2 regions of the Paenibacillus sp. P5_B5 genome follow, and region 2 is predicted to be linked to the other one. Evidence: riboswitches for the same ligand, from Rfam matches in the RefSeq annotation. Region 2 holds a riboswitch; the other holds the start of a gene.
What was found. A riboswitch is a leader RNA that binds a small molecule or an ion and turns the genes downstream of it on or off. The one in region 2 is predicted to bind cyclic di-GMP.
Positions count from the first base shown of each region.

Region 1: linked by a shared signal. The riboswitch ahead of AC1DOK_RS07985 (transglutaminase-like domain-containing protein) and the one ahead of AC1DOK_RS23825 (Ig-like domain-containing protein) in region 2 are both predicted to bind cyclic di-GMP.

Region 1 covers NZ_JBFULK010000005.1:27,102-43,435, forward strand. The annotation lists gene AC1DOK_RS07960 (glycoside hydrolase family 3 protein) at 1-836, shown strand, start outside; gene AC1DOK_RS07965 (phosphatase PAP2 family protein) at 863-1,723, shown strand; gene AC1DOK_RS07970 (alpha/beta hydrolase) at 1,720-2,826, shown strand; gene AC1DOK_RS07975 (response regulator) at 3,062-4,207, shown strand; gene AC1DOK_RS07980 (class D sortase) at 4,239-4,919, shown strand; cyclic di-GMP riboswitch class I at 5,012-5,097, shown strand; gene AC1DOK_RS07985 (transglutaminase-like domain-containing protein) at 5,110-5,910, shown strand; gene AC1DOK_RS07990 (collagen binding domain-containing protein) at 6,229-10,719, shown strand; gene AC1DOK_RS07995 (aldo/keto reductase) at 10,855-11,760, shown strand; gene AC1DOK_RS08000 (DUF2871 domain-containing protein) at 11,838-12,236, opposite strand; gene AC1DOK_RS08005 (MMPL family transporter) at 12,233-14,446, opposite strand; gene AC1DOK_RS08010 (sensor histidine kinase) at 14,524-15,897, opposite strand; gene AC1DOK_RS08015 (response regulator) at 15,894-16,334, opposite strand, start outside.
Region 2 covers NZ_JBFULK010000031.1:2,576-18,354, reverse strand. The annotation lists partial or broken gene AC1DOK_RS23825 (Ig-like domain-containing protein) at 1-1,502, opposite strand, end outside; cyclic di-GMP riboswitch class I at 1,597-1,684, opposite strand; cyclic di-GMP riboswitch class I at 1,735-1,822, opposite strand; gene AC1DOK_RS23820 (ThiF family adenylyltransferase) at 2,040-2,801, opposite strand; gene AC1DOK_RS23815 (N-acyl amino acid synthase FeeM domain-containing protein) at 2,798-3,403, opposite strand; gene AC1DOK_RS23810 (HD-GYP domain-containing protein) at 3,602-4,807, shown strand; gene AC1DOK_RS23805 (small acid-soluble spore protein P) at 5,105-5,260, opposite strand; gene AC1DOK_RS23800 (hypothetical protein) at 5,306-5,461, opposite strand; gene AC1DOK_RS23795 (hypothetical protein) at 5,473-5,814, opposite strand; gene AC1DOK_RS23790 (S-layer homology domain-containing protein) at 6,006-7,631, opposite strand; gene AC1DOK_RS23785 (Ig-like domain-containing protein) at 7,794-10,421, opposite strand; tRNA gene AC1DOK_RS23780 (tRNA-Ser) at 10,933-11,019, opposite strand; gene serS (serine--tRNA ligase) at 11,161-12,444, opposite strand; gene pdxT (pyridoxal 5'-phosphate synthase glutaminase subunit PdxT) at 12,524-13,090, opposite strand; gene pdxS (pyridoxal 5'-phosphate synthase lyase subunit PdxS) at 13,106-13,990, opposite strand; gene AC1DOK_RS23760 (D-alanyl-D-alanine carboxypeptidase family protein) at 14,124-15,449, opposite strand; gene guaB (IMP dehydrogenase) at 15,625-15,779, opposite strand, start outside.

The DNA.
Region 1 (16,334 bases), on a different contig from region 2:
TGGCAGGATTTACAATTGCAGAGAGACGTGAAATTGCTGTGCCTAAGGCGATTGCGGCAGGCTGTGATATCTTCCTATTCAACCGTGGTCTTGATGAAGACCTTGAATACATGCTGCAAGGTATTCAGAACGGATTATTAACTGAAGAACGCGTGAACCAGGCGGTAACTCGAATTCTTGGCCTGAAAGCTTCTCTACGTTTGCATGAGCATATGGAAGCGGGAACTCTTGTGCCGGATGAAGCTGCGCTCAGCATTATCGGGTCGGAAGAGCATCAATCATGGGCTAGAGCGTGCGCTGACCAATCGGTTACCTTGGTTAAAGATACACAACAATTGCTGCCGATATCGCCAGAAACACATAAGCGTATCGTCTTATTCGTGCTAGGGGACGAAGAGGGTAGCTTCTCTGGAGGAGGATGCCACAAACCGTTCTTGGATAAATTGAGGGAATCTGGTTTTGATGTGCAGGTGAACGATCCGAAAAACTTTATGGCGATGTTTACATCAGTTCGTGAATTTGTGAGCAAATATGATCTGGCGATCTACTTCGCGAATTATGCGACAGCGAGCAACAAGACAGATCTGCGAATTAACTACACGCCTCCTTTCGGAGCAGAAATTCCATGGTTTATTAAGGAGCTGCCAACCCTGTTTATCTCTGTGGCCAATCCGTTCCATTTGCAGGATGTACCTCGGATTCAAACATTTATCAATGCTTATTCGGGCAACTCCTATTCAATTGATGCGATCGTAGAGAAGCTGCAAGGAAAGTCACCATTCACTGGTCTAAGCCCTGTTGATCCTTTTTGCGGATATTGGGAAGCTAAACTATAGCGCTTGATTGAAAGGAGTGAGTCAGTTTGCTAATAACTAAGAAAAGCTACGCAATTATGATGGCTGTTGCGGCGTTATTGTTACTAGTTTTTTCATTTACTGATTTACAAATATCCAAAGCTATCGCAACCAATCAGTCAGCGTTCGGTGAATTCTTCTATATATATGGGGAGATGGCTATAGTTATTATCATGTTTCTGGCAGGGAATGTGTTTCTCGCAGTCGCTGCCAAGGAAACCAGATGGGGGAAAAAGCTGTTCCTTTATGTATTAGGAGTCATCATGGTCATCTTGTCTATTGTTATGCATATCGTAATGCTGATGTTCCGTCTGGAACTCGAGAATTCAAAGACACTTTTTATCGTATTAAGCATGATTATCATGCTGTTAATAACGGTCATTATGCAAAGATATGCTTATGTTCGATTTTCAGCAGAGGACCGTAACTACTTGTTAAGGATGGCCTATACATCTATCATTTATATCATTGTTACTATGTTTGTAATTGAGGGGATTAAAGCAGGCTGGGGGCGTGTCAGATTTCGGGATTTATTACCCGATTACTCCAATTTCTCTCCTTGGTATCTGATACAAGGGGAGGGCGGAGCTTCGTTCCCTTCGGGACATAGTGCAAATTCGTTTGCAACCGTAGCGATCTCGCTGTTTGTATTACCACAATATAAGCGCTTGAAACAAGTTATCTTATATGGCGGATTTATATGGTGGCTTGTTACTGCATTCAGCCGAGTTTATTATTCAGCACACTACGCTTCCGATGTTACGGTCGGGTTAATGATTTCGTTAAGTTTATTGAGCTTGACCTATTATGTGTTTAATCGGAATTACCATTACAGTTTTGTACATCAGAGAGGAGCGAATATTAAATGACTAATCGAGAAGATTATGCCAAGCAGCTAAAATTAGTAGAGGAACGTACAATTATTCAGCAGTCCAATGGAATGGAATCAATGATTAAGCGAATTCCGGATTCTGATGCGGAAGGAGTTCTAGATCCTCGTGCACTGAGCGTGATGCAGCAGCAAGCGGAGGCGATGGCTGGCTTCGAGATGCCGGATTTATCCAAACTCAGTCCGTTTGAAGTCGCACTTATGATGCGCAAGCAGATGGGATGGGAGAATACAGACGTTACATGCACTGCCATTCAGGTAGATGCCAGAAACATATCAGGGCGTAATGGCGATATTCCTATCCGTATTTATACGCCAGAAGGGGCAAAAGCTGGTAAGCTGCTTCCTGTTGTCGTGTTCTTTCATGGAGGAGGCTTCTTCGGCGGAACGGTGGATGTCGTGGAGAATCCTTGTAAAGCGATTGCTGAGAAAGCACCAGCGGTCGTTGTATCAATCGATTACCGACTTGCTCCTGAGCATCCATATCCTGCGGGATTGCACGATTGCTTTGATGCGGTAAAATGGACCTATGAACATGCAAAGGAACTTGGTGCAGATAAGAGCAAGCTTGCAGTAGCAGGCGATAGCGCAGGCGGAAACTTATCGACGGTATGTGCGATGATGGACCGCGACCTCGGAACCGGCATGATTCAATTTCAGGCGCTCATCTATCCAACCGTCAATATGGCAGGAATTACAACGGATGACTTCGAATGGAAGCTGGAGGAATATACGATTAACGATCATCAGCCGTTTATTATGGCAGGTCTCCAGGGCATCAATCAACTTACCAGCTTGTTAGATGCGATCTATTTGCAAGGCCGTGAGAAGGCATCAGCTCCTTATTTATCCCCACTGCTTGTCGATTTGAAAGGAATGCCAGAGACTTTAATCATTACAGCGGAGTACGACTTTCTGCGATTGGAAAACGAGGCTTATGCCCGAAAACTGCAACGATCTGGAGTTCCAGTACGCATCATACGTTACAACGGGCTAGATCATGCGTTCATGGATAAGATCGGCTTGTATCCGCAAGCGGAAGAATGTATGGCTGAGATTGCCAAGTCCGTTGCAAAACTATAGAGGAACAGAATATCTCTACAAATCTCGAAGACGACCATGTCTTCGAGATTTTTTAGTGATATAGAATTTATAACATTCGTCTAATAAATTCTAAGTATCACCTTAAGAAACGCTCCGTCTTTTAAAGCCGGCGAAGCCGTTTCTTCTTGAGTAGGCAAATTTTGGACATTATCCATTTTGCTTGTTAAAATAAAGGAAGGAGAAAGAAAAGGCGGTTATTAAGAGGTGAGATGACTTGAAAGCGATAATAGTGGACGATGAGTGGCTTGCTTTGCAAAAAATGGAGAAAATGTTAGAAGAACATGCTGGAACAGGCATTAACCTTGAATTGATCGGCGCTTTTCAGGATCCTGATTCTGCGATAGAAGCAGCTCAGAGGGAAATGCTGCATTTGGCTTTTTTGGATATTGAGATGCCAGAGATTAATGGATTTGAATTAGCGGAGCGATTATTGCAAATTCAACCTCATCTGCAAATTATTTTTGTTACTGCTTATCAAGAATATGCGGTGAAAGCATTTGAAGTGAATGCGATTGACTATTTATTAAAGCCTGTACACCATGGCAGGTTGGCTAAGACACTTCAAAGAGTGATAGAATCGAATGACAAAACGGTTGCGAATACTAGTGAGACAACTCCAATCAATCAAGCCAAGCTCTGCTGTTTACAAAGTTTGCACTATCTCGACCAGAATGGGACTCAGCACTATTTTCCCTGGAAAACACTAAAAGCACCTGAGTTATTTGCATACCTGGCTTATTATCGTGATAAAACGGTGAATAAGCAATTGTTAATCGATTTGCTATGGCCAGAATATGATACAGAGAGAGCAACTACTCAATTACATACAGCAATCTATCAAATTCGGAAAATTATTAAAGCTGCCGGTTTAGATCTGGAGATCAAGTATAAGGACGAAGGCTACCGTTTGATATGGGGAGAGTTGAGGCTGGATGTTGAAGAATGGGAAACAAGTGTGCGCCATCAACAGACGGTGACTTCAGAGACGATTGATCAGCATAGATCCATTATGGCATTATATACTGGAGATTTTTTTGAAGAACATCGATATTTATGGGCGGAGCATGAACAGGAGCGGCTCGGTGTAATCTGGTTAAATCATGTGAAGCAAATAGCAGAATATTACGCTTCGCAGGAACAATATACGGAAGCTATATTACTGTATCAACAAATTAGGGAGAAGTTCCTTTATGTAGAAGATGGATATTTTGGGCTGATGAAAACTTATGAGACACTGAATCATCAAGGCGAAGTAAGGAAACAGTACCAGCTCATTTCGAACATTTTAAAAGAGGAATTTGATGGAGCGCCTAGTAAGGAACTAACTGATTGGTATCAAGAGTGGAACAGTAGAGTGTAATCTATAAATAGGAAATAGGGATCTAGATAATATGAAAATAAAAATTGTATCTGCACTGCTCATCTGTATAGGAATTACGATTTTATGCTACCCCAAATTTACTGAAGCGTATCAAGACTATCAGCAGCAAAAGCTGGTAAAAGAATGGCAGAGCAGCCTTCAAAATATTGATAACGGCGATGATTTCTCTGAGCAGAATGATAAAGCGGAGATTCCTGAGAGCACTTCAATCGATGTTGAATTATCTGATGAATTGCAAGCTGTAACAGATGATTCTGAAGCAAAGGAACAAGCAAAGCCGGACTTTAGCAGCTATAAGAACATGGAGGGCATTTTAACAATTGGTAAAATTGATTTGCTCTTGCCTATACTGCATGGTGCGACTGACAAGAATATGAAGACTACTGTTGCGAGTATCGAAAATACGGGTAAAGCCGGTGAAATTGGAAACTATGCAATAGCAGGACATCGTAATTTTACATATGGAAGGAATTTCAATAGACTCGATGAGATTGAAGAAGGAGATAAGATTAAAGTTGATAACGGAAATAGTCAGCTTGAGTACATCGTAACGGAAAAATTATATGTATTGCCTGAGGAAGTATGGGTTCTGGAGGGGAATGACAAAGATAAAGAGATCACATTAATCACTTGTCACCCTATGGTAGATCCTACTCATCGATTGATTATTAAGGGGAAAATTATCAAATAAATATTTTTTCGACTAATTTGACAATTAGGCTTACATAAATGGGACATGCTATGCTACTATATAGAAAAAACAAATAAATATCAGGTGCTTTCCACCGATAATGGCAAATCTAATGAAAATTAGAGACGCAAAGCTACAGGGCCTTCCTTATTTATTAAGATGGCAGCCAGCTACCGAAAGGGGAGTTTTTATGTTTAAACGTCCATTTGCAATTATTTTGCTTATTGTTTGTTTATTGTCTGCTCCAACTATTGCTTTAGCTAGTACTTCGAATTCCTATATAAATCTGGGAGAGTTAAGTGATGGAATCGTGATAGTTTCTTACCAATCTCCAAACGATGCGAAAGTAAAGGTCAAGATCAGCAAAGGAAATCAGCAATATGTATATAGCTTGACTTCAAACAACCGTTTTCCCTTGCAGCTAGGAGATGGTAAATATACGATATCCATCTTGGAGAACGTTACAGGAACCAAGTATAAGATGGTAGAAAACAAAGATGTCATTCTGAAAGCCTCAAGCAAAGATAAAGTATATTTGCAGCCGATTCAGATGATTTATTGGAATAAGGATATGAAAGCGATAGCCAAAGCTCGTGAATTGACGAAAGATCTAAAACAAGATAAAGACAAGGTTACCGCAATTTACAATTATATTATAAGCAACATTAGCTATGATTATAAGAAAGCGAATAATCTTCCTAACGAATATATCCCTTCTATAGACAAGACTTTGGAAGAAAAACAAGGAATATGTTATGATTACTCGGCTTTGTTCGCAGCTATGCTTCGAAGTGAAGGCATTCCAACTAAGCTGTTGATGGGGAGTAAGAATGATATCGAGCAATATCATGCCTGGAATGAGGTTTATCTCCAAGAAACGAATGAATGGGTAACAATCGATACAACATATGATTCTATTAAATCGTTGGGAAGCAAGAAACCAGTTATGATTAAAGATAAGCGCGATTATTCGATTGAAAAACAATATTGATTTGTGATATACTATGAAACCGTCTGATCTCCAGTTGACTGTAACCTTGTTTGTGGACAGTTAAAAAAAGTGCTAACTGAAAGTAGATGACCCCTGTATTCATCAGGAGTCATCTTTTTTTAATCCCAGTGATACAAAAACCCGAGAGATGGGCACTTTTTAAAAGTGTCTTTCTTTCGGGTTCAGTTCATGGATAGGAGTGGTTTTTTGTTGAATTGTAGGTTATTCAGAAAATATTCAGCATTAATTATTATAATTACTACAACAGAATCGACTTAGATTGACAAATTATTTTAATTAACTATTATAGGAGGACTTATGAAAAAGATTAGCATAGTTTCATTATTACTTATATTAATGGTTTTTAATGTTTTCCAACCATTGATTGCAAGAGCAGATGTGGATCAGACAAATGTGAATCCATCATTTACATTAACAAACGAACTGATTGAAGCAGATCCAAATGATGATTCTAAAGTTTCAGTTAAATATGATTGGAACTTGATTGCGGATAATAAAGACACAGAAACCAATTATTCGTTCAATCTTCCAACTGATTTAACAATTGAGAATGAACAAACAGTTGATTTGACGACTGGGGAAGAAAAAGTTGGATCCTATGTTGTGTCAACAGATGGTGTAATAACAGTAACCATTTTACCGAACCAAACTAATGACTCCTCAGGTAAAATAGAAATCCCTGCTGTAAAGAAAGTACAAGATGGTACAGTTGTTCCTTTACAGGAGAATAGCAATGAAATAAAAGAGAATATTTTAACGAAGGCTGAATTAAAGTTTGAAAACATTAACGGTGATCCCATAAATAGTGTTGATACGGAATCTATTATTACTGTGAATTATGATTGGGCACTTAAAAATGGCCATGGATATAAAGCTGGGGCAACGTTTAAATTTATCCTTCCAGAAGAATTTGAGGTTTATGAAGAAGTTAAAGATGAGAAAATGCTTTTTAAAGGTGATTTAGTAGGAACATTTTCAGTTGATATGAACAAATTAGTGACCATTGTGTTTACTGATTTTATCGAGAATCACTCCAATATTAGTGGTAATATTGAAGTTTTATCAAAGATTAGTAAAAAAGCTGTCTTAACAGAAGGAAATAAGGTTATTGTAACTCCAATTGAAGGCGGTATTAAGCAGGAGATTCCAATCGATTTTAAGCCGATTGGGAATTCTATCGATAAGGAAGGAAAGCCGAATAGACAGTACAACACACAGAATATAGAGTGGACTGTTGATTTTAACAAAGATTTGAAAGAGATCAAGAACGCAGTGATTACTGATAGCATGACAAAGGGACAGGAATTAGATCTAGCATCAGTTAAAGTGTTTAAGCTGATTACATTGGTAGATGGAAGCACATTACCAGGTGAGGAACTTAAGTCTGGGGATTTTAAAATTCCTGGAGAATACACGAATTCATCGAATGACACAGAGCTGAAGTTGAGTTTTGGAGATATTAGCTCAGCCTACCGGATCATTTATAAAACCAATCTGCCAGCAGATTCAGAAGAAACTTTATTTGAGAATAAGGTTACTCTATCAGGTGGCAATGTTTCAGAACTAACAGCTAGTGCGTCGGTAAACGTCACAAGAGGAAAAGCACTAGAGAAAACATCAAGAGGTTATGATCAGGCAACGCAAACAATTACTTGGGAGATCAAATACAACTATAACCAAAAACCAATCAAACAAGCAGAAGCTCTGTTGAAAGATCAATTTGATAACACTCAGAAGCTTGTAGCAGATTCTTTTAAAGTTTACAAAATAACGATTAATGAACAAAGTGGAAATGAAGAAAAAGAGGAGAAATTTGAAAATTATTCGGTTACTTCCAAAAAAATCGATGATACAAAAAACGGTTTTGATTTTCAATTCAATCAAGACATTGATTCCGCTTATAAAATAGTCTATAAAACTAAAGCAAGCAGTCGAGTATTTGATAATGCAACAATTACTAACGAAGTAACTGCTAATGGCAAGATCGAAACAGGAACAGGAAATATCTATCAACAAATTTTGAACAAATGGCATATAGACAACAGTACAGACTACAAAGCGAAAACAACAGAATGGACAATTAGTTTCAATAATGATAGTCACAAGATGAAATCGGTTAAGCTAACAGATACTTTTGCAAATAAAGGATTAACCTTGATTGTGGATGATACATTTAGAATCTGGGGTGAAGGCAAGGATTTAAAAGAAGGTACTGATTACACCTTAAAAGTAAATGCTGATGGTTTTGAAATTGAGTTTACGAATGAAATATCAACACCTCATGTAATTACGTACAAAACTAGTTTTGTTTACGAAGATAGAGCTGATTCTTCTAAAAATTATTTAGAAAATGGAGTTAAGCTTGTTTGGACCGATGAATCTGGCGCTACTAAAGAAAAAGAATCCTCTGCACAATTCAAACCAGATAACTATACACAAGCTAATGGATTTAAAAATGGTAAGTACAATGCGATAGATAAGACAATTAATTGGGAAATCGGGATTAATTACAATCTTAGAACACTTGCTAATGCTTCCGTTGAGGATAACATTATTGGTGATCAAACACTAAAGAAAGGAACGTTAAAAGTATATAAATTGGAACTATCCGGTTCAAATAATGGTACTGTAACGAAAGAAGAAGCAGATCCACAAGATTATGAAATTGTGTGGAATCAAGATGATAAAGGTTTTAAAGTGAATTTCTTGAAAGAAATTAACTCACCTTATTTAATATCATACTCGACCAGTCTTGAAGGTCAGATCACTAAAGGAACTTATTCCAACACAGCAACTTTGTATGATAATTCATCGAAAATCACTGATCTTCCTGCTAGTGTATCTGTTGCAAACGGAGGCACGCACGTCAAGAAATTTGGAGAACAAGCAGGCAAGGTGATGAACTGGAAGGTTGACATCAACTTTGGTCAATCCACATTATCGGATGTGAAACTGGTTGATACACCTTCTACGAATCAGATGCTGCTTGAGAACTCCTTTGCTTTATATGATACTTCTGTAACAGAGAAAGGTGAGGTATCCAAAGGCAAAAAATTAACTGAAGATGATTATACACTTACATTTATAAATCAAAATGATAAGGTCATCGGATTTGAACTCACCTTCAAAAAATCAATAGATAGACCATATATTTTGGAATATCAGTCGCTAATCCTTGATAAAGTCGGAGCCAAAGTTACTAATGAAATTACCTATTCCGGTGAAAATTCCAAAATAGAAAATACCAAGGATGTTATCACGCATACGATTAAAAAGACCAGTGGTATGGGAGAAGGGACAGGAGAAGTTGGGGCTCTTGAAGTGACTAAAGTAGATGCCGATAATTCTCAAGGATTGCTTGAAGGAGCCGTCTTTACTTTAATCGATAAAGATAGTGGTGCAGTCATTAAAACATTAATGACAGGTTCTGATGGGAAAGTAAAGTTTGCTAACTTGCTCTATGGGGAATATTTGTTAAGAGAGGATAAAGCACCTGAAGGATATGTAGTAGGTATTAATGATACTCAAATCGTAAATATTAAAAGTAATCTTGAAAAAGTAGATATCAAAAATGCAAAAATTCATCAAGCAGTTGAGTTATTAAAAGTAGATTCCAAGACTAACGCGTTATTGCCAGGTGCGGAATTTGAGCTTCAGAAAGAAAAACCAGATGGCACATGGGAAAAAATAAGTACTCATAAGACAACTGAGGTAATGAACCCAATCGTTGTTAATAACTTAGAGCCTGGGAATTATCAATTTGTTGAAACGAAAGCACCTGAACATTACTTGATCAATACTAAACCAGTAGCATTTGAAATTAAAGCAAACCAAACTAAAGTAGTAAAAGTAGAAATGAAAAACGAAAGAGGAACTGGTTCACTGACGATCACCAAAGTGGATGCAGCAGATTCAAACATCCGTTTAGCTGATGCAGAATTTGAACTATACAACAGTGAGAAGACATTAATAGCTACCAAGAAGACGGATGAAAAAGGAATAGCTACATTTATTGATTTGCCTTATGATCAGTATACTCTTAAAGAAATTACGACTCCAAAAGGCTACACCGTTGCAGGTAATACTGAAAATATTGTAGTATTGGATGCGGTGCAAAAGAACGTGGAGATAGCAAATAATAAAATTATCCGAGCGTTCAAATTGGTCAAGGTTGACGAACATAATGCGAAAATTTTACTCCAAAATGCTATGTTTAAACTGATGTATAGACCTGTTGAAACCGTTCCGTTTATTCTTGTTAATGATAAATTAACAACGGATAAGAATGGAGAAGTATTTGTAGACAATCTAACACCAGGTTTCTATCAACTGATTGAAACGCAAGCTCCTTTGGGTTATCTGCTGAACAGTAAGCCATTGGAATTTACAATTGATGAGCAGCAAATTGAAGTTAAAGATTTAGTGTTTAAGAACTCTCGAATCACAAGTAATGGCGGAGGCGGCGGAACTGATCCAAATCCACCAGTAAATCCAAGTCCGACACCGACACCGACACCGTCACCAAAACCAGTGGATCCGACTGATCCTACGAAACCAGTCGAGCCTACTGAACCTACAGAACCTACTGAACCTACTGATCCAGACTACGAGATTGATGGAGAAGGAGTACCGGCAGGAGGAACTAAACCTGAGACAGAAGTGCCAGGCAAAGTTCTACCGAAAACAGGAGAAGAAAGCCAACTGCTTCTACAACTGGCTGGCATAGGCTTCATTATTATGGGTGTTGCGTTGATGATTTTCAGAAAGAGACGCTCGCATAATAGCTAAAGATAAATATTAATTTTATTGAGACTGTACCCAAAGTAGATTATCTGCCTGGGGTACAGTTTTTTTCTACATCAGGCTCTTCGTATTGTATAATTCAAGGTATACAAGTTAAATGAGAAAGGAATTATTCTGTCTATGAAGCATAATCGATTAGGGTCATCTGATCTGATGGTAAGTGAAATTGGATTAGGGTGTATGTCACTTGGTACGGAGGAGAAGAAGGCAGTTTCTCTCATTCATGAAGCTTTGGATCATGGTGTAAACTTGCTGGATACCTCGGATCTATATGACAGTGGTCGCAATGAGGAGCTTGTTGGCAAAGCGATTAAAGGGCGGCGTGATCAAGTTGTACTAGCAACCAAAGTAGGTAATCGCCGAGTAGAGGGACAGGATGGTTGGATTTGGGATCCTTCCAAAACCTATATTAAATCTGCGGTTAAGGAAAGCTTGTGTAGACTCCAGACCGATTATATTGATTTGTATCAACTGCATGGTGGTACAATGGAAGACCCTATTGATGACACGATTGAGGCATTCGAAGAATTAAAGCAAGAGGGACTCATTCGATATTATGGTATCTCTTCGATTAGGCCGAGTGTGATTCGGGAATACGCTGCACGATCATCCATTGTAAGTGTTATGAATCAATACAGTATCCTAGATCGCCGTGCAGAAGAAGAGGTGCTGCCTCTATTAAATAATCAGGGGATTAGTGTGATCGCACGGGGACCGATTGCAAGTGGAGCTCTGGCAAGCAATCGATTGATCACTAAAGGCTACCTGAATTACAATCTAGAGGAGTTGCTAGAATTGCGAGAGCGACTTCAAACGCTGGGGAAAGAATCTCAAAGAAGTATGTCTCAGCTTGCAATTCGTTATTCGTTAAGTGAACCAACTGTAGCAACTGTTATTCCAGGTGCAAGCTCAAGTGAACAATTAAGGCATAATTTAGAAGCAGCGAGTACTACGAGATTATCTGCTGATGAAGTGGAACTGATTCGCAGCATTAGCAAAGCCAATCGTTATGAGCTTCATCGCTGAATTCGAATTAATAGTAACAAAGAAGAGCGCATAGCCAATAGGCTTGCGCTCTTTATTTAGGATTCTAAGCTTATAAATTATTCTTTAATCGATTTTCCTACCATAACCACAAGCCATATTAATGCGCCGCCTAGTATAGTGTGGCAAAGACCCGCAATATGAGGCAAGCCGGCAAAATCGGTTCCGTTAATTTGCATGATACCGCGAGCAGTTAGTGCGCCGACCGTACCAAGGACACCGATATGATAAACGACAAACCAACTTGAGAATCCTTTGTGCTTATGAATACCGAATTGCTTGGCTAGTATGAGCACGAGTAGGAAGACTATGAAACCAAGCACTAGAATGTGGGTGTGTGTAGCAACTAATATTGTTTTTCCTGTGAATTCATTGAGTTTCGTATATTCACGATAGAATATACCTGATAAGAGACCTAAAATGACATAAAATAAGGAAGAATAATATAGTTTTTTCATGATGACAGCTCCTTTGAAATTTGTTTAGTAGTAGTTTTATTGCCCAATAAGGTCATGATGGAAGGTAGCAATACGCCTCGCACGAGGAAAGTATCAATAATGATGCCCATCGCCATTGTGAGTCCGAAGAGAAATAATTCCTGCAATGGTTGTGTGATCAAGACACAGAACGTTGCTGCTAGAATTAGACCTGCAGAAGAAATAACTCCTCCAGTATGAGTGACACCTCGTTTAATGGCATCTTTCCATTCATAACTGCGAGCTTCTTCATTTATCCTAGAAACCAACATAATGTTATAATCTACTCCGAGTGCTACCATGAATACAAAGGTATATAACGGTAATCGATAACTAATGGCTTCATAACCAAGTACATAATGATAGATCATCCATCCAAGCCCTAGAGTAGCGGCATACGATAATAGGATCGTTAGGATCATTAATAAAGCGAGCTTAAATGAACGTGTTTGAAATACGAGCATGATTGTAATAAAGACTGTAATTAATGTGAACAACAGAATAGTATCCCGCGTGTTCATTTCCCGTACATCTAATTGTTCAGCTGTTTGCCCTGCATAATGGAGTGAATAATCAACTGCATTCAGATTAGTAGCGGCTAATGAGCTTTCTGCTGTATCTCGCAATGATTGAACTGTATTCAGTGCTGCTTGATCATATGGATTATCTCTTAATATGAGTTGAAATTTCAGTGATTTTTTACTCTCAGAGATAAAGTTTTGCGGGATCAAGGCTGGATTGCTTACCCATTCATCTGAAATAGAGGGCGAGATGGACATAATCCCTGGTTGCTTCTTCAATTCTTTGGTCAAGGCCGTTAATTGACTAACAGTTTCCTGATTAAGCTGAAATTCTTTATCGGATTGCAATAGAACAGTAACAGGTGCGAGATTTCCACTTGGATAATGTTGTTCTAATATCTCAAACCCTTTGCGTGAAGTGATATCCTCAGGAAAAGACTTCATTAAGTTAAACGAGAAATTTATCGAAAACAGATTAAGTGCAGCACTCATGAGAAGTATGATCAGAATACCTGATGTAATGATAGGCTTTCGAGTTACTAGCGACCCAATCTTGCTCCAGAATTTATGAGATGTCGCTTTCTTATCCTCCAACCTAGGTATGAATGGCCAGAACGCTTTGCGGCCAAGTAAGGTGAAAATACTAGGAACAAGTGTCAGTCCTGCAAGCAGAATGATGACGATTGCTACCGAGAATACAGGTGCAAAGTGGTTATAGGGCTTGAAGATTGCGGTTGCAAGTGTCAGCATAGCGATGAGCACGGTTCCCCCGCTAAAGGCAATTGGCTCTCCAAGATGTGTCATGGTCATACGCATTGCATGGTGCTTGGAGCCGATCTTCTGAAGCTCTTCACGATAGCGTGAAATAATGAAAAGACAGTAGTCTGTTAATACTGCGAATAGCATGACCATCATGATTGAAGTTGCTGCGCTATCCACGACGAACCATTCATTCTTAGCTCCGAATCCAAGCAGTCGGTCAACTACTTGATAAACCACGCCTGCGATAAGTAGTGGCATGATAGCAAGTAGTGGAGAACGGTAGATGAAGATAAGCATGACAAGAATTAAACCAACAGTTGCAAACATGAGAACGAAATCTGCATTTTTGAACAAGTTAATCGTGTCTGCGGATATTCCCGCTGGTCCTGTGATTTCAAATTGGAGATTATTCATGTTCAACTCTTCAAAATGCTCTTTAATTTGATTGAGAGTTTTATAATTTATGTCTGAACTTATGTCTTTCTGAAGTGCGACATTGATCAGCAATGATGTTCGATCTTCTGATAGCATACTGCTCTGTATGTTACTTGGAAGCTTATGAAATGGGAGGGCAGCAGCGATATTCTCGGGTTTCTGATCAGAAGCAAGCCACTCACTTAGAGCGATAATTTGGGCCTGATCCTCACTAGTAATTCCAGTTGGACGATGGAATACGAGTAATGCGGTTAATCCATCTTTTGATGGGTAATATTCATTTAACAGCTGTGATGCAATTGCGGAAGGAGTATTTTCGTGTATACTTCCTTCCTGACTATTTTGAGCATATTGTTTAGAGCCTGGTGCGATTGCACTTAATAGAACAATGATAACAAGCCATGCAGCAAGTGTGATTTTGGCTCCCTTAGGATTACTAGTCCATTCAGCTAATTTGCGGAAACCCCGCTTCATAGGTCATTCAACTCCCGTCTCTTCTTACATATACAAGTATGATAAGACCGGAATATGAACGCAGGATGAACAGTTGGTTACAAATGCGGTAATTGTATCGTAAAGGTCGTTCCAGACCCAACCTGACTTTGTACTTTGACTGCTCCTTGATGAAGTTGTATGATTTTATGCACAATTGATAAACCGAGTCCAGTTCCTGAATGTGAACGGTTCCGTGCTTTGTCAGCTTTGTAGAATCGATCAAAAATATGTGTGAGATCTTCCTCCGGTATACCAATTCCCTGATCATGGACGGTCACGAAAATATGATGCTCAATAAGAATTTCGATCTTAATGAGCGAGTTATTATTGGAGAATTTAATAGCATTCGATAATAAATTGACCCAGACGAGGTGAAGCAGCTGCTGATCAGCAAATACCTTTACTTCAGGTAAATCCATATCAATAGTGAGATTCTTTTCTGTCCAGAGCCACTCAGCTCCAATAACAACCCGCCGGATTTGCTCATCTAATCGATAAACGGACCGTTTAATGGCGCTGTTTTCTTTATCAAGAGAAGCAAGTGTTAAGAGTTGATTGCTTAAAGAAGACAAACGTCTGCTTTCTTCATCAATGATTCGTAAATAGCGTTCTTTATCTTTAGCATCTGTTTCCTCGTTTATTACTTCTTGTACGAAGCCTTGTATGGAGGTTAATGGAGATTGAATTTCATGAGATACATTAGCTACGAATTCTTGCCGCATTTCGTCGAGCTGCTTAAGTGATTGCGCCATTTGTGCAAAATGTCCAGCTAAGTTACCAATCTCATCCCGTCTATTTACATCGAGCTGAAGGTCATAATCACCATTAACTATATTTTTAGTTGCTTCGGTTAAGTTCTTAATAGGTTTAACGATAAACCGAGTGAAGATAATGATTAACACGATGCTAAATAGAAAGGTAAAGAATAGGAGTAACGCCATAATAATGCGGACTTCACCAATTTGCTGATTTAGATCAGGTTTAATAAACAGTGCATAATTCTTTCCCTGCACGTTAATTGGAATACCGACACTATTCCGTAAGCTATTCTCAAAATACCCCGTGATCGAGAGGCCACTGGTATCTCTTAGAGCACCGTAGTATATTTGACCATTCAAGACATTAATTACTTGATCCTCGGGAAGCTCGGTTTTTCCAAAGGCTCTTCCGTAAAAATCACCCTGTTTCCCATCTGTTAAATAAATTTGAAAACCCATACTAGCGATATGTGGAAAATATTCATCTTTACTAAGTTTGGGTGTTCGCTCATACAGGGTTTTAATTTCCTTTGAGATATGAATTAATTTCTCTTCGTAATATTTTTTTAAATTCGTTTGGTAATGAATACTGGTCGCTAGGAGTGCCATTGTACTGCTGATAAGAGCGATTAAGATAGCGATAAGGACTATTCGGACGTAGAGGGTTCTCATGCTTCTTGCACCTCAAGCTTATATCCGATTCCTCGAACTGTTGTGATGATAAAATCATTTGAATAATCGCTAAATCGCTCACGAAGTCGTTTGATATGAACATCAACGGTTCGATTGTCACCTTGGAAGTCTGCTCCCCAGATTAAATCTACTAGTTCCTCGCGGGTGAAAATACGCCCTGGAAAGCTAGCGAGCTGAGATAAAAGCTCAAACTCCTTGAGTGGTAGAACTTGAATGTTATCACCATGAATGACTTCATAGCTCTTACGATTAATAATGGTGTTATTTAATTTAATGACTTCAGATGAAACCATTCGGTAACGACGAAGTAGGGCTTTAATTCGAAAGAGTAGTTCCTTGGGTTCAAAGGGCTTGACCATATAATCATCTGTACCGGCTAGAAAGCCCGTTTCGATATCTTTGGCTTGTCCTTTGGC
Region 2 (15,779 bases):
CCCACTTTAAGAACGTGATTAGGATACGACTTAGGTACTATTTGATAACTCTGAATATCGAGTGCTGGGTTTCCATTAACCTGGAATTCATCGTCATATAATCGCTCTGCCTTATCATGACTCTCTACGACAATGTCCTTATCATTTATTGGTTGTCCATTCGAGTTTACCTTGTAACCTTTAACAAGAATAGAACCTTTATCCAAACTAACTTTTGGTACTTCGAAATTCTTTTTCTTAGTTGTTCCAGTCGCATCTTTATAATCAATTGTGGTTAGTCCATTTGTTGGATATAACATATTTGATTTAGGGTTCTTAGCCGGATCCAGTTTCACTTTATAAGTAAGTGTAGCAGGAGCTCCTTCAACAATATTCCCCACTGTCCACTTGAAAGTCTCACTGCTCTCATCCCAGGTTATTGTGCCTTGAGAAATTGTATAGTCTGATGAGTCAAATGAAGCTCCTGTAATAAGATTAAACATTTCTCCCATTGGATCTGTAACAACTGCATCTGCTGCGGCATAGGTAACTTTACTGGCGACTTGTGTGTATACTTTCTCTAGCTCTGCACTAGTAGATTCAAAGTAACCTTTATTTTGACTATTGTTCAGAACGTAATTTGCATTCTTGTTTTTCCCAACATCTAGACCAATTGCATATATCTGAATTCCTTTATCCATTACATTTTTAGCTTCGGATATAGTACCTATACCATTATCTTCTATATTATAGTAGGTATCTTGCCATGGCCGATTTCCTTTTTTCTTTAAAAGGCTGTACTCATCATCCCAATCTAAACTGTAACCACCCGATGCATTACCATTACCAATTCTATTATTATAATCAAACTCTGAAAGTATAAAATCATGTTTACTTCCATCTTTCCACTTTACCCATGAACTATATTCTGCTGCTTTATTAGCTTTATAACTATAAGTTGGCTCCCCATCGCTTAGAAGTACGACTACTTTATTATCAGCAGTACTATCCTTTAATAATTCCCTGGCATGACGAAGACCATCTTGAATGTTCGTACCGCCATCTGCCTTTATACCATCAATTATTGTTTTAAGGGCTTCTTTACCCGAAACGCCTTCCAAGCCAGATATATCTTGAGCGTAGTAGTCAAAAGCTACAACAGCTATTTTAGATTTTGAATTTGTAGTTAACACTTTATCAACAAAGGTCTTGCCCGCCTTTTTAGCATCGGCTAATCTTCCTTTGCCATTCTCGTCGTTCTTCATACTCCCCGACCTATCAATTACAAGAACCACATCAGATCTAGTAGCCAGATTCTTACCTTCAACTTTCAAAGTAACTTCCCACTCGCCCTGAACAGCTGTAGTACTAGCTGTCTTAGTTAGGTTAATCGCACCCGGATTAGGCCAAACAAGTTCTCCACTTGGATCTGCTGATGCTTGCGTTAAAGACCCAGGCATTAAACCAATTGCCATCGCTAGAACACATAGCCACGTAACCACTCGTTTTAACTGTTGTTTCATTGTTTACATACACCTCTTCAATTTAATAATTTATAATGCCTATCCTTACCAGTAGCGTTAGCCAAAATAAAAAAGCCCGGCTACATTGTGATTTCAATGCAACCGGACTATCATTAGTCTTGCGACTAGTAGACTCCAAAGTTTTGCGACCTAACCTTTCGATTAGTGTGCCGTATGTAGTTGTCGGAATTTCACTTACAATTAAAAAAAGCCCCATTGCATTTTACGAAATCAATGCAACCGGACTATCGTTAGTCTTGCGACTAGTAGACTCCAAGGCTTTGCGACCTAACCTTTCGATTAGTGTGCCGTATTCTTTTTTACTTCCCATATTATTACAATGATTACTATATTTCTTAAAGGGGTAGTTTGTCAACCAAATTATACTAAATTATTTTATATTTCTTATTTTTATTATATATTCTCCTTTTTATATCCATAATTCCAATTAATACTCCAACCAAATCTCCAGCAATATCCCCCTTTTACAAATAAAATCCCGCTTCACATACGCAAAATATGTACACCATACATACTTTAACTTTCAAACTGCATCTGGAAGCTTTCCGGTACAATCGGTGGATTCTTTCTTCCAAGAAGGTGTAGAATCATCTGTGATACAAGCACGCCGGGCCCTAAGGCTTGTCCTACACTAATTGTCGGAATGGTTCTATCCCCGATCCACTTCGCAATTTTATCTGGCGTTGCATAGCTAGGAAGCTGTTGACTATAGGATGCCGCTGGAAACACCATTTCTTGCAGCTCTTCAGACTTAATTCCTTCTGTAATTCCTAAATATTTCTCAAGACTTTGACCATCCGGAGCAAAGGTAAGTACCGATGTCCCAAATCCAAGTGCGACTGCAGTTGTAATATACAAATTCTTCGCTCTACCTGCTTGATGTAAGGCGAGAGAGTCTGGAAATGCAAAATAATCGATTGCATCAATGACATAATCAGCTTCTTCTACGAATGCTGCTGCATTACGGCTATTTACACCTTCTGTGAAAATAACGGTCTCAAGATCAGGATTGATTGTAAGCAAGTGGTTCCGTAGGGCTTCTACCTTCGGTTGACCTACTGTTAAGTGAGTCGCTGCACACTGTCTATTAATATTCGACACATCGAATTCATCTAAATCTGCTAGTACTAGTTTGCCAATCCCCATACGAGTGAGTAGTTCTGCAGCAAAGCCACCAATACAACCACATCCCGCAATTGCAATTGTTGTATTTTGTAATTGTTCAACTTCCGACTCGGACATCACACCTAAATTACGACTGAACTGTTCTTTAATCATAAGATCACCTTTAACTGTTCTTTTTCGCCTTCAACAAAATATTCATACAAGGTAGAACGGCGCTCTTTCAAATTGGATAGACACTCCGTTAAATTCAAAGCACACGGAATGGTAGTCGAGCCGAGATATACCTTAGGTTCACCGATTACTTGGAAAGGGAACTTGAACATACGGTGCATATAGTTATATACACGTTGATCGATGCAACAAACCCAATAAGTTAGGCCTGTTTGCAGCGAATATTGCAGTACAGTTTTAATAAGACCGATTCCCACATCATGTGCAGGCATTTTTGTAAAAGCACTGATTTCGGCTACTCGATTTGGTTCCAGTTGATTTAGCTTGGCTTTATTAATATCATAAATCTCAAAATGTTTAATAGTAGGTAGTTCATCGAATTGGGAATAAATTAATCTCGTGACTCCTACAACTGTATTATCATAGGTCTGCGCCATAAAATACTTGGATGATTTCTCGTATGGATCCTCTTCGTCGTTTCTAAAAAATCCGACTTCTTCGTATCTCTGATGATGTAAGCTTATAGCCTTCTCACGGGACACGCCCTGAGCTATACCGAAATGATAGTTAGTAGAGTCCTTCATAAATTGTACGCTCCTTATGAATTTAGAATATTTTACCTTTTCTATCATAGACATACTTTCAGAAAAAAGATAGATATTAAATTTTTCTTTAAAATATTTTTAGGATAGGTATCTAGTCTATAGTTGAATAGACATAATAATGGTACAATTGACATGTAATGTTCATAATTGAGAATTGTATTTGAGAGGAAGTAGGTTATGCTAATTCCCGACAAAAAGATTTTACTAGGTACCTATTACAGAACTCATCGTGATCAGGTTAACGTAAATATATTAAAAATTTCCTTTATCTACTTATTTATAAGCGTTTTATGGAACTCGGTATTCCTTCTGTTTCACCTTCCATATTCGCGCGCATCACTCTATTTACTTGTTATTTGTTTTGTTATTTGGTTCTGTTTAGTAGCCAGTAAAAAGCTATTCTCACCTTCCTCTTATATATTGCAGCACATCGTTCTATCCTTTGTCATAATTGTCGTATGCTGTCTATATTTCGGTTCTGGTTATCGAGAGGCTTGGAGTTTCTTCCTACTGATTCCACTCATTGCCGCCTTCTATGGGGACATGCCCGTACTGCTGACCTATTCTTCAATTGGTTTGGTCTTTATGACTTTTCTAGGAGCCTTTTACCCGCTTGTTACGAATGTGTTCGATGAGATTGACATAGCTAACCGTGTGCTGCTTTACATTATCATAGGTACGTTCAGTCACCTTATATTAAGGAAAGTAAACAAGCTTTACGATACACAGGTGAACACAATTATGGAGTCGGCAGAAGTATCGGTCGAACAGGTTGTAAAATCGTTTATTATTGCAGTTGAGGCAAAGGATTTATATACTTTTGGGCATAGTGAGCGCGTAAGTAAATATGCAATAGAATTAGCCAGTACATTAGCGGTTTATCAAAATGAAAAGCAAATAAAGAGGTTACGGCTAGCTGGGCTATTGCATGATATCGGCAAGATTAACATCCCAGAGCATATATTGGCCAAGGAGGGTCCATTAACGGTTGATGAGTATGAGTTGATCAAAACACATCCCGTTGTTGGTAGCCGAATGGTTGAGAAAATATCGATTCTTGAAACCTTGAAACCAGGTGTGCTGTATCATCATGAAAAATGGGATGGAAGTGGTTATCCGAGCGGAATTAAAGGAGATCAGATTCCCCTTGAAGCTCGAATCTTAGCCATTGCTGACGTGTTTGATGCCTTGACATCGAATCGGGCTTATCGCAAAGCGATGACGGTAGATCAAGCGTATGATATTTTATATAAAGGCAGTGGTACACACTTTGATCCTAATTTAATCAATAAATTATCGATCATTAAACCCAGATGGAATCAAATATTCAAAGAAATGAATGATGAAGTGAAGGAATTCAATAAAATCACGGAGTTATTTTAACAAAAACAAGAAGAGCCCCTAAGGGCTCTTTTTGCGTCGATGTTAATCGATTTTTTTAGCTGCTTTCAACTCTCTTGTTTTTCGTTTACTGGTACTCAAGTGTCCAATTACACTAACGTGTCTTTAGCACATCCCTCCAGTTCGAATAGACAAGCTACGAAAGTTGCATCAGGTTATTGCTCACGTTGTTCAACGGAACCACACCTCTCTTGTCATCGACAGTAATAGTATCTCCCTACAAAATGATCTTATTCAACAAATTACACAATTATTTTATTTTATTTTTCCCTCAAGCGCTTAGAAGCCCTCGCCGTGATTATTACGGGAATGATTACGGTTCTTTACCTTATGGGAGCCTGATAAGGGCTCTGGGATACCTTTATTACCTTCATGAGCATTAATTTCTTCCCCTTTGGGTGATACATTAGTGGGGACTGTTTTTGGTTTGGACATGTGATCAGATCCTTTCCGAATCAGTACCTTCTATCCTTTTACTTTCTACCCTTCATGATTCAACGCATCTTGATGACGACGATCATTCGTCTGCTGCTGCCGCTGCTGATTAGCATGGGAACCAAGATCAGGATGATCCAATTCTTTGGATACATTCTTCAAGTTTTTATCGCTGCTCAAACCACATTTGCCTTTTGCCATATAGATTCCCCCTAACCGTGATGTGTCACATCATGCAAAGCTTGGGCACACTCATGAATATGACGAACATAATCGCTAATCAATCCTTGTACTTGATCCTGAGTTTCATCAATGTGAACATCGTCCTTCTCCACATCCACAAGATCAACCTTTACCTCACGAGAATCCAGATACGTGCATGCAAAATCGAACGTATACGAGCTGCGACCGGCATTTGTAATATGAATTCGCACTGCTTGATCATTCGCCTCATCGGGCCATATTTTAGCACTATCTGACGATGGCATACGTGCAGGAAGCACTCTTGCCCATTCATCTGCAAGCTGCTTTCCTGTTACTGCGGGTTTGTCCATATCTCTACACCTCCACATCCTATAAAATGTACTAGCTACACCTTTGCTATCCACGCCTCAAGGTAACAAAAAAAGCCACTCCTTGGAGTGGCCGCGGTAATTAAGATTACGTTCATTCGTTACTTTATAGTCGGTTAACTTGCTATCTCATCAACAAAAGCCTTCGTGATGCTACATCCATATACTAGCAACTACCGCTTATTCGTATGTTGCTTAATTACTTCGTAATCTGCAGCAGTATAATTTCCCATGTACCATAATGAAACACCCTGTAAACCATAGAACTTAGCAAGCCATATCTTTTGTTCAATACTTTGCCCATTCTCATACCAGATTTCATGACTACCACGATCATCTTGGAATGTGATTTTATTCAAGAACGAAGGTGCTACGAATTCCACCTTACTACCTGGCATCTTCGCCCGCTCCTCAACTAGCTTAATTGCAGGCTGCTCAGATACCACTGTTCCATCAGAACGCGTAATCCACTGATTGGCTTGCTTAGAAATTCCGAGTACCAGCTTTTCTTTGGGTATACTCTTAAGTGCAGTCTGGATAGCTTCATTCACCAGTGGCAATGGAGCCGAAGGCAGCTTACTTTCCATATGCGTGTAATCATAAGCCATTACAATAACCTGATCAGCTATTGAACCAATTGCCTTTAGATCGTAACCTTTGTACCAATCCGTTGGCGGAACTGCTACTGACATCGTCAGCCCATTAAGATTCTGCTTTAGAGCTTGCAAGAAGGCTGTATAAGCCGCTTGCTCCGATTGTTGCATTAATCCCTCGAAATCAACTGAAACACCTGTAAACCCATAAGGATTCTTCGTCAGTGCATCTTTAGTTGACTTAATAAAAGCTGCTTGTGCAGGTGCATCGAGGAGAAACTTACTTAATTGACCATCCTTATTATTCGCAAAAATATTCAACTCTTTACGGACCTTATTCTGATCCGCAATCTGAATAGCCGATTCCCATCCGCTTGGAACAGCGTATTCTCCTGTTTTCATGTTCAAGGATGCTTGACCATTAGCTGTATAGGACAACTCCGACCAGCCAAACTTCACATCATTTAATAGACTCATTTGATCCACTTGTTTAAACGATTCAATCGCATAGTAACCTATGCCTGATAACTGCACATATGTAATTCGTTCATTAATGACGCGTTCAATAATTGCCGCTGCTTCTTTGCGTGTTAAAGATGCTTTAGGGCGAAACTCGCCTGTTGCATCACCAATCATAATACCTAATGAAGATGTATAGTAAAGAAACTCTTGATAGCTTGAATGGATGCTACTAGCATCGACAAACTTCCGTTTATCCTGCTCAGCCTTCCACCCAGCATCAGTCCATTGCTTACGCTCTTGATCTGTCATAGATTGAAGCAGTAATCGACCTGTAAGAACAGCTACTTCCTCTCTAGTAATCTCGTTGCTAGGATGAAATTGATCTTTCTCAATCATAAAATCTATTAATCCATCATTATATGCACGTTTGATATAGGCATATGACCAGCGAGAAGGATCGGCCATATCTTGTAGATTCATATCTTTGAGGCTTTGTGAATCAGTAGGTATAGAAGCCATTAGCATTTTGACGAAAGCTTCTCTTGTAAGAGCACCATTCCCTTTAAACGTCCCATCCCCATTACCTGAAATCACACCTAGAGCCGAAAGCTTATAAATACTATTCGTTGCCCAATCATCCTTCACATCCGAATAAGGCTGCATTTGTCCACTATACGCAAACACACTCCCTATACCTGTACAGAGCATCATCGTAATAGCGAGTACTGATATCTTCTTGAACATGTTCATTCCTCCTTAAATACCGAATCTATCAAATTATACCAAACTTGTGTTTGATAGGGTATATTTCTATCACTAGTTCTAGGTGAAACGCTTATACTTTCTGATTCATAGAAAAAGCCACCCAAGGGTGGCTTTTGAGTTGATTCAATAAAATAGTTGCAACTATTTAGTAACGACTACGATAACTTGCGTAGTCTTCCCAGCGTATTTAACTGTGATCGTTGCTCTACCTACTCCATGAGCTTTGATTTTGCCATCTTTCACATCTGCTACTAATAGCTTGGAAGTTGTCCAAAGAGCAGGAGTGGAAACATCCGTAAAACTATTATCCAAGTAAGTAGCCGTTGCATAGACTTGTTGCGACTCTCCAACCTTCATTTCTAGCTTAACATGATCCGTTTTGAGATATTTAAGTTGATCTACTTCAACAGGTATTGAAATACTCTTACTACCGTACTTTGCAGTAACGGTTGTTTTGCCATACCCAATTCCCGATACAGCGCCTTTGTCAACATCAGCAATCTTATAGGAAGATGCTTTCCATTCAGCATCCTTCGCAACTAGCTTATCTACTCTACCGCCAGAGAAAGTAGCTGTTAACTCCACATTCACTTGCTCGCCTGATTTAAGTTTAAGGAAACGTACATTAGCTTCAAGCTTTTCTAGAATCTCAACTTCTACTGAAATAGTGACAGACTTACCACCGTACTTTGCAGTGATGGTTGACTTACCACTCTTAAGTGCAGTAAGTGTCCCTTTGGATACATCAACAACACTTGATGAACTCGAGGTCCACTCTGCTTGCTCTGTTATATATGCACTATCATTTAGACTAATCTTCTTAACCTGATTAATTTCCATGAAGACAACTCGATCACTTGCTGTTAACGATTCAGTCGTGTCCACTTCAACAGGAATCTTAACCGTTTTATTACCGAACGAAACTGTAATTTCCGCTTTACCTGAACCTACAGCCTTTACCTTACCTTCTGAATCTACTTGTGCAACCTTTGATTCTGCAGGTGTCCATGTAGCAAGATCAGTTACATCCTTCGTTGTTTTATCTGTATACTCAACATTCACCTTTAGATTTACAGTATCATTTTTTTTCATAATTAACTTATCAACTGCAGCATTACTAATACTATCTTTACTTACTGTTAAACTTTTGACCACACCAACGGATACAGGAATCGTAGTTGTACGAGTACCAAACTTAGCTGTAATCGTAGCAGCACCTGTTGCAACACCAGTAATATTACCTTTACGTACCTCTGCCACTGTTGCTGCGCTTGAAGACCACTCAGCTTGATCCGTAATAGTTTCTTCACGTGTATTACTACCTTCGCCATAAATTGCTTTTAATATTAGTTGCTCCGTACCACCGATTTGAAGATCTACTGATGTCACGGTTGCAGTTATTTTTCTTGGAATATCAACATCAACACGAATCGCAACTGATTTGCCCGCATAGTTAGCTGTAACAGTTACCTCACCAGCTTTGTGAGCCTTGAGCTTTCCTTGGTATACAGTAGCAATTGAATCATCACTTGATGACCATTCGGCTTTATCCGTTACAACTTGTTTTGTGCTGTTTGCATAAAATGCAGTAACTTTAAGTAGCTTTTCTGTCGTATCCTTCACACTAACCGATATATAATCTTCTTCTGCCTCTAATCGTCTCGGCACTTCAACATCAATCGTTGCACTTACGGATTTATCCCCATATGTAGCTGTAATGGTTACTTCACCAGGTTTATAAGCAACTACCGTTCCTTTAGAAACAGAGGCAATTGCTTTATCGCTTGATGACCATTCTGCTTTCTCCGTAATGATTTCTGAACTACTTTCATAAAAAGCTGTCAGTTTAAGCTTCTTAGGATCATCTTTAATTAACATGAAAACATTCTGTTGATCTAATTCGATCTTCATTGTGGTATCTACATCGACTTTAATAGTCGCTGTTTTGGTTCCATATTTCGCAGTTATTGTTGCTTCACCAGCGCTATATGCTTTGATGACACCATTAATCGCATCAGCCACTGCTTCATTATCTGAGGACCATTCAGCTTTCTTAGCTACATCCTCGATTTTATTATCTTGAAAAGTTGCATTTAACTCAATGGTTTCTGAATCTTTTTTATCTTGAAGGAGAAGTGAGATTTTAGATTTAGATGGGTCGAGTCTTCTTACGATTTCCACATTTACAGGAATTGTAACGGTTTGTTTACCATACTTAGCTGTTACAACTGCTGTGCCTGAGCTTTGACCAGTAATTTTACCATTTAAAACAGTTGCGATAGCTTGATTATCTACCGTCCATTGTGCCTTATCTGTTACAACAACTGGTGTACCTTCCTCATAGGAAGCTGTTAGGGTTACCTGAACTCCATTATCTACACCTGTTCGGATATTAATATTCTGTTTATCCGTAGTTAATATCTTAACCTTCTTAAGAACATCTACGCTTACGTTAACTGATTTACCTAGGTAGTTAGCAACTACCGTAACCTTGCCTTCCTTCTTACCTCTAATCGTCCCAGCATAGACAGTGGCTATTTCGGCATCAGCACTAGACCAAGTTGTTTTGATTGTTACATCCTCAGTCTTACCACTTACATAGATAGCCGTTGCTGTAAGATTCTGATAATCACCGGTCTCGACCGTAACCTCATTCTGAGAAAGCACTAATTGAGAAATTTCCTCTGCAGCCGCTGCGCTGCCTATTGTTCCAAAGCCACTAGATAATAAAACTACCATACAAAGAAAAACGGATATAAACTTCTTCATTATTACCCTCCATACTGCATTGATTTTAATATATGATATTGTCGTTTTTTCCCGAAAAAGTCTCACCCCTCTTATATCGGTTGTCTCACCTCATAACTTTAGAGTTAGCCGTAATGATGTGAATTGAACGAATATACAAATAGTTACCACTTCTTATAACGATACATTTCGACGAAATGTTACTTCATTCTATAAAAAAATAGGACAGGCCTCATAATCGAGATCTGCCCTAATAAACCAAAACCTGTCTAATATGATTCATACCATTTCTAGAATGACTAATGTATTTGAACATAACCTGACTAGCTAACTCCTTCAGATCGTTCTGTTCAATCAAATAAATAGATGTAAATGAACTCAGGATCACTAAAAATTTATTGAATAAAATCAATCCCCCGGCTCAACCCTTCGTTATAGAATTTATGACAGACGACTTAAGATATACAATAAAAGTTCCTCGATACAACAAAAGAAAGCGATCCTATTGGATCGCTTTCTTCATCTTACAGTACAGAGAGGGTGGGATTCGAACCCACGGTACCCTCACAGGTACGGCGGTTTTCAAGACCGCTGCCTTAAACCACTCGACCACCTCTCCAAGGTAGGCACGAAGACTAACTAAGCGTTGTCCTCGTGCAGTGACAAAAATGAGTATAGCACATAACTACGTACAATGACAACACTCATTCAATAAAAAATAACGTTAATTTTTACCAGTCATTATTAGGCCCAATATTGACTAGCGTTTAGCAATCACTTTCACGCCGCCCATGTAAGGTACGAGTACATCCGGAATAACAATCGCGCCATCAGCTTGCTGATAGTTCTCAATAATTGCCGCAACTGTACGTCCTACTGCAAGACCAGAACCGTTCAACGTGTGTACAAACTCTGGTTTAGCTTTCGCATCCGGACGGAAACGAATACTTGCACGACGAGCTTGGAAGTCCTCAAAGTTGGAACATGAGGAAATCTCACGATAACAGCCTTGACTTGGCAACCATACCTCTAGGTCATACGTTTTAGCCGATGTAAAGCCCAGATCAGCCGTACACAGCGACATAACACGGTATGGTAGACCTAGCTTACGCAGCACAGTCTCTGCGTTGTCTGTAAGCTTCTCAAGCTCTGCGTATGAATCCTCTGGCTTAACAAGCTTCACCAGCTCAACTTTGTTAAACTGATGTTGACGAATTAGACCACGTGTATCGCGGCCTGCTGAACCGGCTTCAGAGCGGAAGCATGCGCTGAACGCTACGAAGTTCACTGGCAGCTGAGCCGCAGTTAGAATATCGTCACGGTAGTAGTTCGTCACCGGAACCTCGGCTGTCGGTATCATGTAATAGTCCGAGTCACCTTCTATTTTGAATACATCTTCTTCAAACTTCGGTAACTGCCCAGTTCCAGTAAGCGAATCACGGTTCACAAGGTAAGGTGGTAAGATTTCCTCATACCCATGCTCACCACTGTGTAAATCCATCATAAAGTTCATTAGAGCCCGTTCTAGACGCGCACCTAACCCCTTATAGAATACAAAGCGAGATCCTGTTACCTTCGCTGCGGCTTCGAAATCAAGAATGCCAAGCTCTTGGGCAATTTCCCAGTGTGGCTTAGGTTCGAAGCTAAATTCAGGAGTCTCTCCATCACGCCTGATCTCAACATTGTCGTCTTCAGATGAACCAACAGGCACGCTTTCATGTGGAATATTTGGAATCGAGAGTAGAATCATTTGTAGCTTATCTTCAACTACACGGATCTCGTCATCAAGTTCCTTAATGCGATCACCAACGCCCTTCATTTCGGCAATTAGTTCATCAGCATTCTCTCCAGCACGTTTGCGTTGTGCAACTTCCTGTGACACCATATTCCGGCGATTCTTAAGAGATTCAGTCTCTTGTAATAACTCCCTACGCTTAACATCTAATTCTGCAAACAACTCAATTTCGGGGTATGTCTTGCCGCGATTACTCATCGCAACCTTTACAGCTTCAAGATTACTTCTTAATATTTTTACATCAAACAAGGAGATTCTCCTCCTAAACTTAGTCAACTAATTTTGTCTAGTACCATCATTATATAGAGTATATCAAACCTCAAACCTTTTATTGCTTTGCCATATCCAAGAAATAGCGATGCATCCGATAATCATCGGTCAACTCAGGATGGAATGATGCCGCTAATAAGTTACCTTCGCGAGCAGCAACAATCTGTCCATCATGCGTCGCTAGAACATCTACTCCTGAACCAATCGATTCAATTAATGGCGCTCGGATAAATACAGCTTGGACTTTCTCCTCTATCCCTTTAATGGATAAACTTGTCTCAAAGCTCTCACGCTGCCTACCGAACGCATTACGTGCTACTTTCATATTCATTAATCCAAGATGCGGTTCTTCACCACTTGAAATCTCATGAGCAAGTAGAATCATGCCTGCACAGGTACCAAAAATCGGTTTACCTGCAGCCGCGAATGACTGGAGCCCTTCGATAAAACCGTATAAACGCATTAACTTGCCAATGGCTGTACTTTCTCCACCAGGCAGAATAATTCCGCTTAGTTCATCCAGTTGCTCCGTCTTCTTCACAGCAACGCCTTCAGCGCCTGCTACCTCGATTAAGCGAATATGCTCCGCAACAGCACCTTGTAACGCAAGTACCCCTATCTTCATCGCCCAGAACCTGCCTTACCAGCCACGCTCTTGCATACGCTCAGATGCAGCAAGTTTGGAGATTTCAATACCCTTCATCGGTGCACCAAGGTTCTTCGATACTTCAGTGATCAACTTATAATCCGTATAGTGTGTTGTTGCCTGTACAATTGCTCTAGCGAATTTCTCAGGATTATCGGATTTGAAAATACCAGATCCTACAAATACACCATCAGAGCCTAAATGCATCATAAGAGCTGCGTCAGATGGAGTTGCTACCCCGCCCGCTGCAAAGTTTACGACTGGCAATTTACCAGTTTGATGTACTTCAAGTAATAATTCATATGGTGCGCCTAAGTTCTTAGCTTCAGCCATTAATTCATCCTTGCTCATCGCTTGGACTTTACGGATCTGAGATACCATTTGACGCATATGACGAACAGCTTCTACAATGTTACCTGTTCCTGGCTCGCCTTTGGTACGAATCATGGATGCACCTTCACCAATACGACGAAGCGCTTCTCCAAGATCACGTGCACCACATACGAATGGAACGGTAAAAGAATTCTTGTCAATGTGGAACACTTCATCAGCAGGAGTCAATACTTCGCTCTCATCGATGTAATCAACACCCATGGACTCAAGTACTTTTGCCTCCACATAATGCCCGATTCTTGCTTTCGCCATAACAGGAATGGATACAACTTTCATAACTTCTTCCATGATAACTGGATCACACATACGTGCAACGCCACCAGCTGCGCGAATATCAGACGGTACTCTCTCAAGTGCCATTACTGCAACTGCACCTGCTGCTTCAGCGATTTTTGCCTGCTCAGCATTCATGACGTCCATGATGACGCCACCTTTTTGCATTTCAGCCATACCTCTTTTTACACGTGTTGTACCAGTTTCCATTATATTATCCTCCCCTTCATCTACTGATCTCATATATTCAGAATCCGTATATTGGAACTTCTAATCGTTCATTTTACAGGATGCTTAGTGGTTATACAACCCATTTGTAAGATGTGGAGGTCCGGATAGGCCCGTATTAGAACAGGTTAACAATACTATCAAACAAACCTACGAAGAATTCTTTAATACCGCGGAAAATCATTCTCCACCAGCTTGCCTTCTCCACATCTTCCGCCGCTACCAAATCAACAGTTTGTGAAATGTCACCTGAAGCACTCTTATAAGTGTAAGTAGCAGTACCTAACGTATCGCCACGTTTAATTGGAGCAATACGCTTCTCTGCAGCAATTGCTTCTGCTTTAACTTCTAAAGTAGGTTTTTCACCCTTCTGTACAATGAAATCAAGTCCATTTTTCGTTACAACTGGAACTTGAAGCTCAACACCTTTTTTCAAATCAACCGTTTTTAGGGATTCAACTTCCGCTTTAGCATCAACTAACTTCTTGAATTCAAAATTATTAAATCCATAATCCATCAGCTTGGCTGTTTCAACAAAACGTTGATTTTTACCCGGTACCTTACCTGAAGTATCTGTACCCATTACAACTGAGATTAGACGCATGCCATTACGTTCAGCAGTACCTGTGAAACAATAGCCAGCAGCTGTTGTATAACCTGTTTTGAGTCCATCCATACCTTGATAAGCAAACTGTTTCAAAGAACTTCTGTCTTTAAAGCCTTCTAACATATAGTTAAAATTAAGCATTTCAGTCGTATCAGTCTCACGTAGCTTACGGGAAGTTACACTTGCAAAATCTAATATCTCAGGATGATCTAATAACAATCTACGAGCCAACGTTGCTGTATCGCGTGCTGTCATCTGATTCTCACCCTGTAATGACTTAGGAGCAAATTCGCCTAAATCTACACGATTTAGTCCTGTTGAATTCATGAAGTGAGTTTTGTCTGACATACCAAGTTCTTTTGCTTTAGCATTCATCATGTTAGCAAAATTCTCTTCATTTCCTCCAACTGCTTCCGCCAAAGAGATCGTACCATCATTACCAGAGTAAATAGACATGAGAGCGAACATATCTTTTAAAGGAAGCTTCTCACCCTCAGCAACTAATTGACCAGACCCAGGTACATGCGCTGCATATTTAGTAGTCGTAATTTCTTGATCCCAAGTAAACTTACCACTCTTGATTGCATCCAACACCAGATATTCTGTCATCATCTTCGTCATTGACGCTGGTTCACGTGCTTCATCCGCATTGAACTCAAATAACACCTTACCAGTCGTAGCTTCAATTAGAATAGCTGACTTAGCCGTTTCCAGTGTAGGACCACCAGTCGTTTCTGCTTGAACAGATGACATATTTATATTAAAAAAGGCCATTTGTAATATCCCAATCATCAACACCCATGCTACTTTCTTCTTCCACCTATTCAACAAAACCACTTCATCACTCTCCTCATATTTGTATATAACTTGTGAGACTGTAGGACTACCCTATCTAGCTACAACCGTCTCTACTTGTTGCAATAACACCTATTTTAACATACTGTGACATACAAAAAAAGAAAACAAAGGCTATCACTAGCCCCTGCTTTCTTGCTTCAATAGCATTACTCGACTATAGCGAGTAGTTAGGTGCTTCCTTCGTAATCTGTACATCATGCGGATGACTTTCTCTTAAACCAGCACCCGTAATCCGAATGAATTGAGCCTCATTCATCAACTCTTGTAAATTACGTGTACCACATAGACCCATACCTGAGCGAAGACCAC